DNA from 3 places in the Paenibacillus sp. SRL342 genome. Region 3 is predicted to be linked to each of the others. Evidence: riboswitches for the same ligand, from Rfam matches in the RefSeq annotation. Region 3 holds a riboswitch; each other region holds the start of a gene.
The links. A riboswitch is a leader RNA that binds a small molecule or an ion and turns the genes downstream of it on or off. The one in region 3 is predicted to bind thiamine pyrophosphate.
Positions count from the first base shown of each region.

Region 1: it holds a riboswitch for thiamine pyrophosphate, as region 3 does, so the genes downstream of both, AC4E8D_RS02395 (ABC transporter substrate-binding protein) here and thiC (phosphomethylpyrimidine synthase ThiC) in region 3, are expected to answer to the same signal.
Region 2: it holds a riboswitch for thiamine pyrophosphate, as region 3 does, so the genes downstream of both, AC4E8D_RS04620 (ABC transporter ATP-binding protein) here and thiC (phosphomethylpyrimidine synthase ThiC) in region 3, are expected to answer to the same signal.

Region 1 is NZ_OZ481790.1:495,457-498,619, reverse strand. It holds gene AC4E8D_RS02400 (phospholipase D-like domain-containing protein) at 1-1,046, opposite strand, end outside; TPP riboswitch at 1,593-1,705, shown strand; gene AC4E8D_RS02395 (ABC transporter substrate-binding protein) at 1,927-2,967, shown strand.
Region 2 is NZ_OZ481790.1:1,013,549-1,016,711, forward strand. It holds gene AC4E8D_RS04610 (ABC transporter substrate-binding protein) at 1-272, opposite strand, end outside; gene AC4E8D_RS04615 (ABC transporter permease) at 333-1,163, opposite strand; gene AC4E8D_RS04620 (ABC transporter ATP-binding protein) at 1,150-1,917, opposite strand; TPP riboswitch at 2,079-2,181, opposite strand; gene AC4E8D_RS04625 (radical SAM/SPASM domain-containing protein) at 2,397-3,163, shown strand, end outside.
Region 3 is NZ_OZ481790.1:781,947-785,109, reverse strand. It holds gene thiC (phosphomethylpyrimidine synthase ThiC) at 243-2,027, opposite strand; TPP riboswitch at 2,451-2,564, opposite strand; gene AC4E8D_RS03645 (IclR family transcriptional regulator) at 2,713-3,163, opposite strand, start outside.

The DNA of each region.
Region 1 (3,163 bases), 290 kb from region 3:
ATGCTGAGGTAATCATCCATGACAAATGATTTGCCGTGTATGGAATAAGGGCCTTGGTATTCATAAATGGCCAGATTGGTATCAAGCAACCGTTTCTTAGAGCTTAAGTATCCCGCGAAAGCCAAAGGGTTAGGGGTCTGCTGGATTGAATTGGTTACCATGACCCATTCTGCTTTTGGATTCATCGACAGATGTACGGCTTTCTTCATTTTCTTGGTAGGAATGGCATATGGCGTCTGAAGGTACACCTTCGACTTTGCTTGATTGGCGAAATGAACAAATGCTCTCCACATGATCGGGTCTTTATACAGCCTTTGGATTGGATTGTGAATGAAAGCGACGTGGTCGGAACGAAGAGCCTCTTGAGCCCATTCCTTCGGCAACACTTTAACAAAAGGATCGCTCTGAGCCCGAGCTTTTTTATATAACTGAGCCAGCCGAGCCAGCTCTTTTAACCCCTTTGCATGATGTTGACGTTTGGCATGTTTTTCTGGTTTGGTGAATGGATGTTCCCATAACAGATCTATATATTTTTTCATTTCAACAACTGTGCTGTTCGTATTATGGTTTGGATTGTAAACAAGGACATCCCGATCGAATACATAGTCTTTTTTGGGTTGCAATGCCATGTATCTATCACCAATATTTTGGCCGCCAATGATGCCATATGTGTTGTCGACAAGAAAGATCTTGTCATGCAGACGGTTATGCCATGTCCATGGCATAACTATGTTGAGTGGTTCATAATACCTTAACTCCACATTGGGGTGAGCTGCAATGGCATTAGGAATATCACGCAATTCTCCGCGCATGTTGTGAAAAATCCCGTCTAAAATGATTCGAACATGAACACCCCGATCAGCTGCATCGAATAAAGCAGCAAAAAAGAGTTGAGATGTTTTTCCTTTTTGGATGGAGTAATAAGCCAGGTCGATGCTTGTTTTTGCCTCTCGAATGGTCTGGATTCTCACCTGACCGGATTGAAAGCCGTCCTCCAAGAGCAGTACGCGATCTGTCGTACTTCCTGCGGTTAACAATTTTTGCATATCCGTATTTTCAATAGTAGATGGAGACGGAACCAAAAATAAAAGGTAAGCTGTGAAAAAAACGTAGACACAATAGGACAGAATAATTGCGAATATGGTTTTAAGGATCATTCAGTACGCCCCCATTTTTATGTAAAAAGTAATTATTTGTATAGCAGTACTATCTCCTTTTGTATCTAAATTATGTTGTTTAAATGAAGCAAGCGTCTCCGGTCAAGGTCAATCGATCAAGAGCTGATCACTGAAATAGGGAAAGCAGCCCTGATGCGACGAGATATCAAACATCGGATTTGATCCAAGTTTTTGTTGAAAACCTTCCAGATCCTCAGCACTGAGGCTATGGCCCACTATCCGATGCTTTTGCACTCAGCCAGATTTCCTTATATGATTCGCCACGATAATTATTGAAAATAACACATCTAAACAGGCTGATATACATATGTATAACGGCCTGTTTGATAAGTTCATACGTGTCCCCATCCAGTTCCTGACTGGACACGTTCCACCCGCTGGCCTATAATTACACCTAGTAATGCCCGTAACTTCATAGTTTCCCAGGGGAGTCGGAATTGGCCGGCTGAGAGTGTATCCCACCAAGATACTAACCCTTAGACCTGATCTGGATCATGCCAGCGTAGGAATCGGAGTATATCGAAATGGCACAGCCCTATGGCTGAACGCCACCTCTCTAACGCCTGCACGCGTCCCGGAATACGGGGCGCTTTTTTAATGTTCTTTTATATAGCCAGAGAGCTAAAAAAAGTGACGTTATCCAGATCTCAACTGGTATAAATCTGTCGATTTATGCAAGATGATTGGATATGAAGCCAAGGAGTACCCCGTGCCAATCGGCCGGACATACCGAAGGAGAGAACCACAAATGAAATGGCGTAAAACGATGGGATTGTTGCTCTTATGCGTGCTTATGGTGACTGTAGCCGCATGTGGTGGCAAAGAAGCTGCCCCAGCTGGGCAGAACGGCAACACAAATACGGAAAGCAGCAACGAAGGTGACACTGCCGCCCTGAAAGATATTAAAGTGGTGCTCGACTGGACACCAAATACGAATCATACCGGCCTGTATGCAGCTGTAGATCAAGGTTTTTACAAGGCCGAAGGCTTGAACGTGGAGATTGTACAACCAGGTGCCGGTGGCGCAGATACGATGGTTGCCTCCAATGAAGTACCGTTTGGCGTAAGTTATCAGGAGAGTGTAACTCAAGCCCGCACACAGGGTGTTCCTCTCGTCTCCATTGCAGCAGTTATTCAGCATAATACATCCGGGTTCGCCGCTCCGGCGAATCGGAATATCAAATCACCGAAAGATTTTGAGGGTAAAACCTATGGCGGTTGGGGTTCCCCTGTGGAAGAAGCCGTGATGCAATCCATTATGGAAGGCGACGGAGCCGATGTATCGAAAGTGAAAAACATTAACATGGGTGACGCTGACTTTTTCACCGCAGTGAAACGGGACATTGATTTTGCGTGGATTTTCTACGCCTGGACAGGCATTGAAGCCGAACTGCGCGGGGAACCGATCAACATGTTATATGTGAAGGATTATTCAGAAGCATTGGATTACTACACGCCTGTCCTCGTAACCAACGAGCAAACGATCCAAAACGACCCTGAGTTGGTGAAAGCATTCCTGAAAGCCACCTCCGAAGGGTATCAATACGCAATTGATCATCCCGAAGACGCAGCCAACATTCTGATCAAGGCTGTACCGGATCTGGATAAGGAATTGGTGCTGGCAAGCCAGAAATGGCTTAGTCCAAAGTACACAGATGACGCCCCGCGCTGGGGAGAACAAAAACAGGAAGTGTGGCAAAACTACACTGACTGGATGTTTAGCAAAAAACTGCTGGATGAACAGATCGATGTGAGCAAGGCATATACAAACGAGTTTTTACCCCAATAAAATTTCTCATATAAAACGAACTTAATATTTACACGAGGACGGAGAGGACAGAAATAACGTGAAAAAGCGAAGCGGTCGCCTAAAAGCTTTCTGAAAGAAAGCTTCATCGGAAGCATACGCTATCACCGGATTTTCCCTTTAGAGAAAGGGAATCAAAAAAATCTGGGGATAACAGCGATTGGAAGGTTATTCTGTC
Region 2 (3,163 bases), 230 kb from region 3:
ACATCCAGACCCTGGTCTGCGAAGTACCCTTTTTCCTGAGCCACATAGATGAAGGAGTGTACTGCATTCGGGTACCAGTCGAGCATGATGGACAGTTTATCTTTGGCGTCTGATGCTGGTTCGGTTGCAGACTTGTCTGTTTGTTGTGCATGGGTTGCAGAATCTGTTGTTGGTGCGTTTTTGCCGGTATTTGTGGTGCTGCATCCGCTAACAAACAGCAAAAGGCTAATGAGCATGATGGGAAGCAGGGAGTATATACCTTTGTTATTCATAAATGAAGTTCCTCAATTCATCGTTTTGATTTGTATTTACATCTAATTCCTGTCTAAGTATTATCCAACTTTTCTTTTGCCTCCATGTCCATGCCGCCGTATGCTAAACCGTTTCTCTAGCCAGGCAATCAGTACAAACAAAACGATCCCCAGCAGGGATAACAGCACAATAGATGCAAACATCGCATCCGTGTTCATGTTGCTGGACATACGACGGCTGAAGTATCCGAGACCTTTGCTGCCACCAAGCCATTCCCCAATCGTTGCACCAACCACGCAGTACACCACAGACATCTTTAGCCCCGAGAAAAAAGAGGGAAGTGCCAGCGGAACCTGGAGTTTGCAGAAAATATCCCACTTGCTGGCGCCCATGGTGAGCAGCAGTTCACGCTGCTCCGGATCGCCTTGGCGGAGTCCATCGTAGGTACTGACCACAATGGGGAAGAATGCGATTAAGAACACCACCGCGACTTTGCTCCACAACGTGTAACCAAACCACAAGATAAATACGGGAGACAAGGCAATCAGCGGAATGGTCTGACTGATCACGATGAAGGGATACAAGGCCTTTTCAATCGACCGGTTCATATGCATGCCTGTTGCCAGCGTAATTCCAGTCACTATGGACAAGACAAAACCAACAACAACCTCCATAAAGGTAGCAGGCAGATGGATGGTCAACAGCAGACGACGATGCTCAACCAGTGAACCTATGATGGCTGTGGGTGCAGGAATGATGAAAGAGGGCACCCATCCCATACGCACAATCACTTCCCAGACCGCCAGTAATAAGAACATGAGAACAATAAACAAACCATATTGGGAAAACGACCTCGAGAGCCACTTAAAACACCACGTCCAGACGCTAACCTCAGCTCTATCGCTTTGCATGTAATTGTTCCTCCAGTTGTTGTCTCATCTGCACGAGAGCCGGTTGGTAGATCATGTCCGAATGCCTTGGGCGTGGTAAAGGAACCATCATCTCCCGCAACTGCTGACCTTGCCCTCCTGGAGTTAACAGAATGATACGGTCACTTAACAGCAGGGCTTCCTCAATGTCATGTGTAATAAACAGTACGGTTTGGCCAAAGCCCTCCCACAGCTCCAGCAACCAGCGATGCATTTCTCGTTTGGTTAAGGCGTCGAGTGCACCGAAGGGTTCATCCAGCAACATGAGCTGCCCGCCTGTAAGCAAGGTACGAAGCAATGCCACCCGCTGCCGCATGCCGCCGGATAACTCATCTGGATAGGCCTGTTCATAACCCGACAGGCCGAACCTTGCCAACCCAGCTAGAATGTTGGCCCGTAACTTGTCCTTGTCCTGTCGGCCTGGTGCCAACTCGGCAGGCAGCATGCAGTTCTCCATGACGGTTCGCCAGGATAACAGCAGATCTTTCTGCGGCATATAAGCGACTCGTCCGAGCCGTTGTCCTTGCGGTACATCAGCTATATCGATGGTGCCAACGGTTGGCTCATGCAAGCCTGCGAGTAGCTTGAAGAGCGTGCTTTTACCTGATCCGCTGGAGCCGATGAGCGAGACAAATTCTCCTTGTTGAACCTGAAGCGACACATTGGAGAGCACGGGGGAATCCTTTTTTTCGGGAAAAGCAAAGCTTATGTTGTGAATGGTTACATGGTTATTCATCTGATCCTCACCCCCTTGATGTCAGACTGCTGGAATAACAACCACATCTTGCACTCTGCCAAAAGAAACAAAAAAGACCCACCCATTTCCGGAGAAATGAGTGGGTCTGTAAGTTAGATCCGCAGTTTATCTTCACATATACATGATAAAATTCCGCTTACTAAAAGGCCGCTCCACTTCCCTCCGCTGGTATGATCCAGATCAGGTTCAAAGGGTCCGAATAGTCATATTCGTCTCAGCCGTAAGGCTCCCCTAGTGCAAAAGTTCAAGATATGCAGTTATGTGTTCAGCATATATCACTCGAACATGAACTGTAAAGAGGCAGCTTGATGGAATTCTTGAGATGAATTTGGAGTCAGACCTGAACAACTGAACAATTTACCTTGGCTCATGAACCCGATATAATAGGGATGGCGCATATTGGCCGGATCACAAATGCAGGTGGGATTGCTCCCTCCGAAGCAGAATGGGGACCCGAGTTGAAAACGTTCAAAAAAGTATATATTGAGATCACAAGTATCTGCAATCTGGCATGCAGCTTCTGTCCGCAGACACAACGTGCCAAAGGATTCATTGACCCTGAAGTCTTCAACAATATACTGGAACAAGTTAAACCACACACCAATCATATTTATCTACATGTCAAAGGCGAACCCTTGTTGCATCCCAAAATAGATCTGCTGCTTGATTCCGCACATGAGAAGGGACTCAAGGTGAACATTACAACGAATGGTACGCTGCTGCCCAAGACTCAGCATAAATTGCTTGGCAAACCGGCGCTGCGACAGATGAACTTCTCTCTGCACAGCTTCGATGGGCATGAAGGTTCAACTGACCGTGACGGATACCTGAGCAACATTCTGTCTTTTGTACACGAAGCGGTGAAGCACAATGTCATCATCTCATTCCGGCTGTGGAATCTGACGCAGGATAACTTCACGAATGCTCAGATGAATCGAAATCGGGAGACCCTTGAAGTGCTGGAACGTGAGTTCAATCTGGACTTCCGCATTGAGGAGAAAGTGGTTCCAGGCAGCGGGGTCAAAATTGCCCCAAATGTATACCTGAATCAAGACCATGAGTTCCAGTGGCCAAGCCTGGATGCACCTGAAGATGACGGCAAAGGCTTCTGCCATGCATTACGTGGTCAGGCAGCTGTGCTTGTCGATGGAACGGTGGTTCCATGCTGTCTTGATGGTGAGGGTGTCATTAACCTTGGTAATGTGCACGAGAAGTCATTCTCGGA
Region 3 (3,163 bases):
CCTGTTCCGCATCTCTATACGGAGGAGCACCAAAACTCGGTGACGCTCTTTTATTCGTTATCGCAGGAATTCTGTATAAAATATGGACCACACACAGTCACAAAGCTAATTCTGATAAAGGCTGAGTACGGTTAAGAATACATACATGACATAACACTAAAAAAAGCCGTTCTTCTCTGCAATGACAGAGAGAAACGGCTTTATCTCTATTTCAGACTGCCCAGCTTGCGCTGTATCAGCGCCTAGGAACGTGTCCGATATTCCTCGGCCTTTTCCTGCATCCCGGCAGCTACAGCCTCATTCTCGGACAATCCTTTATCCGCGGCAAAGGCCCGAATGTCCTGCGTGATGCGCATGCTACAGAACTTCGGTCCGCACATCGAGCAGAAATGAGCTTCTTTGGCTCCTTCTGCTGGCAGTGTCTCATCATGGTAGGACAGCGCACGTTCAGGGTCCAGTGACAGGTTAAACTGGTCACGCCAGCGGAACTCGAAACGTGCCTTGGACAATGCGTCATCGCGGCGCTGAGCACGCGGATGGCCTTTAGCCAGATCGGCGGCATGAGCTGCGATCTTGTAGGCGATGACCCCTTCCCGCACATCATCCTTGTTGGGCAGGCCCAAATGTTCTTTTGGCGTAACATAACAGAGCATGGACGTGCCAAACCAGCCAATCATGGCCGCACCAATGGCGGATGTGATGTGATCGTAACCCGGGGCAATGTCGGTCGTCAGCGGCCCCAGCGTATAGAACGGTGCTTCTTTACAGATCTCCATCTGCAAGTCCACATTCTCCTTGATCTTATGCATCGGCACATGCCCTGGACCTTCGATCATCACCTGCACATCATGCTTCCACGCGATCTGCGTCAGTTCCCCAAGCGTAGCCAGTTCCGCCATCTGAGCTTCGTCATTGGCATCGTAGATACTGCCTGGACGGAGTCCATCTCCCAGCGAAAACGCTACATCATACCTTTTCATAATCTCGCAGATTTCTTCAAAATGAGTGTACAAAAAATTCTCCTGATGATGCGCAAGGCACCATGCTACCATAATGGACCCACCGCGAGACACAATGCCTGTCATCCGCTTGGCCGTCATCGGGATATATCGCAACAGTACACCTGCATGAATCGTAAAGTAGTCCACGCCCTGCTCTGCCTGCTCAATGAGTGTGTCACGGTACAACTCCCAGGTCAGCGCTTCCGCTTCGCCATTCACCTTCTCCAGCGCCTGATACAGCGGTACCGTACCAATCGGCACAGGTGAATTGCGGATAATCCATTCCCGGGTGGTATGAATGTTTTTGCCTGTGGACAGATCCATTACGGTATCCGATCCCCAGCGTACCGCCCAGGTCATCTTCTCGACCTCTTCCTCGATGGAAGAAGATACAGCAGAGTTGCCAATGTTGGCATTGATCTTCACATGAAAATGACGACCGATCAACATCGGCTCACTCTCCGGGTGATTGATGTTAGACGGCAGGATGGCCCGTCCACTCGCCAGCTCCTGCCGTACAAATTCCGGCTCCACGCCTTCACGAATGGCGGCGAATTCCATCTCTGCCGTAATGACTCCCTGTCTCGCGTAGTGCATCTGAGTCACACAGCGCTCTGGCTGTGCCCGCAAGGGTTTGCCACGTAATCCGGGATACTCTTCGGCGCCGGCTCTCTTCCCTCCGGGCTTCAGTCCGTTATCCTCCGGTTTAACCGTACGGCCCTGATAAGCTTCGACATCGCCACGCTCTGTGATCCAACGGGTGCGCAGGGATGGCAGACCTGCACGGATATCCGCATGAAATGCGGGATCGGTCATGGGGCCGCTCGTATCGTAGACACGCAGCGGTTCGTTATGCTCCACCCCTTGGGGAGTATTCGTGTCATGAAGGGCTATCTCACGCTCCGGTACAGCAATGTCCGGCCGTGAGCCCTGAATGTAGACTTTGCGGCTGCCCGGAAAGGGCTGAACCCGTCCGGCCGCGCTTGTTTCCTTTTCCACCTGCTGACCGTTATGTTCCTGTTCCATCGCTTGTTGTCCCGTTTGATTTCCTGCACTCATGTCGCTTGTCTCCTCCTCATTGTTCGTTCGCTTGGTTTTGGGTTGGCATCATCATTAGCTCACTTACGTACCTGTCCCAAATCATGCGCAATGCAGAGAAGAAAAGAGCGATCCTACTCCAGACCAGGGGAGACAGTTTTCATGTACAGTTAACAACAGACGGAGGCTGCCACAGATCATGGATCTATGGTGCATTCTCTATTCATCCAAGCCCACTTTCGCAGGTTATTGAAAAAGAGGCCCATAGAATCCGCGCTATATCGCCTGTTCACTGTATATAAAAAAGCCGGTCCCCGAAGGAACCGACTTTTAATGTCCATCACCAATAATGCACCTTTATGCGGCTCCTTAACGGAGCCCTACAAGGGTCACATCATGTGGTGGTTGTGGTCATATCGCCGATTACTTCCCTACGCTGGTATGATCCAGATCAGGTGCAAAGGGTCCGGAATCTCATGCGATTCCGTCTCAGTCCGGACAGTTCGGACTCCCCCAGTAACGTTAACAAGTTGCGGCATACACATGCCGCAGTTCATATTCAATGATGCTGGCCCCGCTGGGCCGTCCATAACAGAGTAGCGCAACCGGAACATAAAAACAACCTTTATATTCCAGAACACCAACTCAATTGGAGAAAAACCTTACCTCAACATCAGGATAACATGAGCCCCATCTGCGTAGCAGCTTCCTTTAGCACAGGTGCGTATTCATGCAATGTCTCCTGTGAGAGTCGGCTGACAGGCCCTGAGACCGAGAGTGCGGCTGCAATATTGCCTCTGCGATCCATAATCGGTACCGATACCGCGGCAGCTCCCGGCTCACGTTCCTCATAACTCGTCGCATATCCGTTATCCCGAATGTCTACCATTTGCGCCAAATACACCGCTGGATCGATAAATACCGGCCATTCAGGACCATTCATCAATTCTTCACGATCCTCGTCCGTGGCAAACGCCATCAGGACTTTGCTGGAAGCGCCCACAGACAGCGGCAGTCTAACACCAACGGGAGCAACTCGGCGAATCGCCTGATCACTTTGCACAGCCTGAATCCGAATCCGTTCACTGCCATCACGCAGGTACAGACTCACGGTCTCCCCCAAT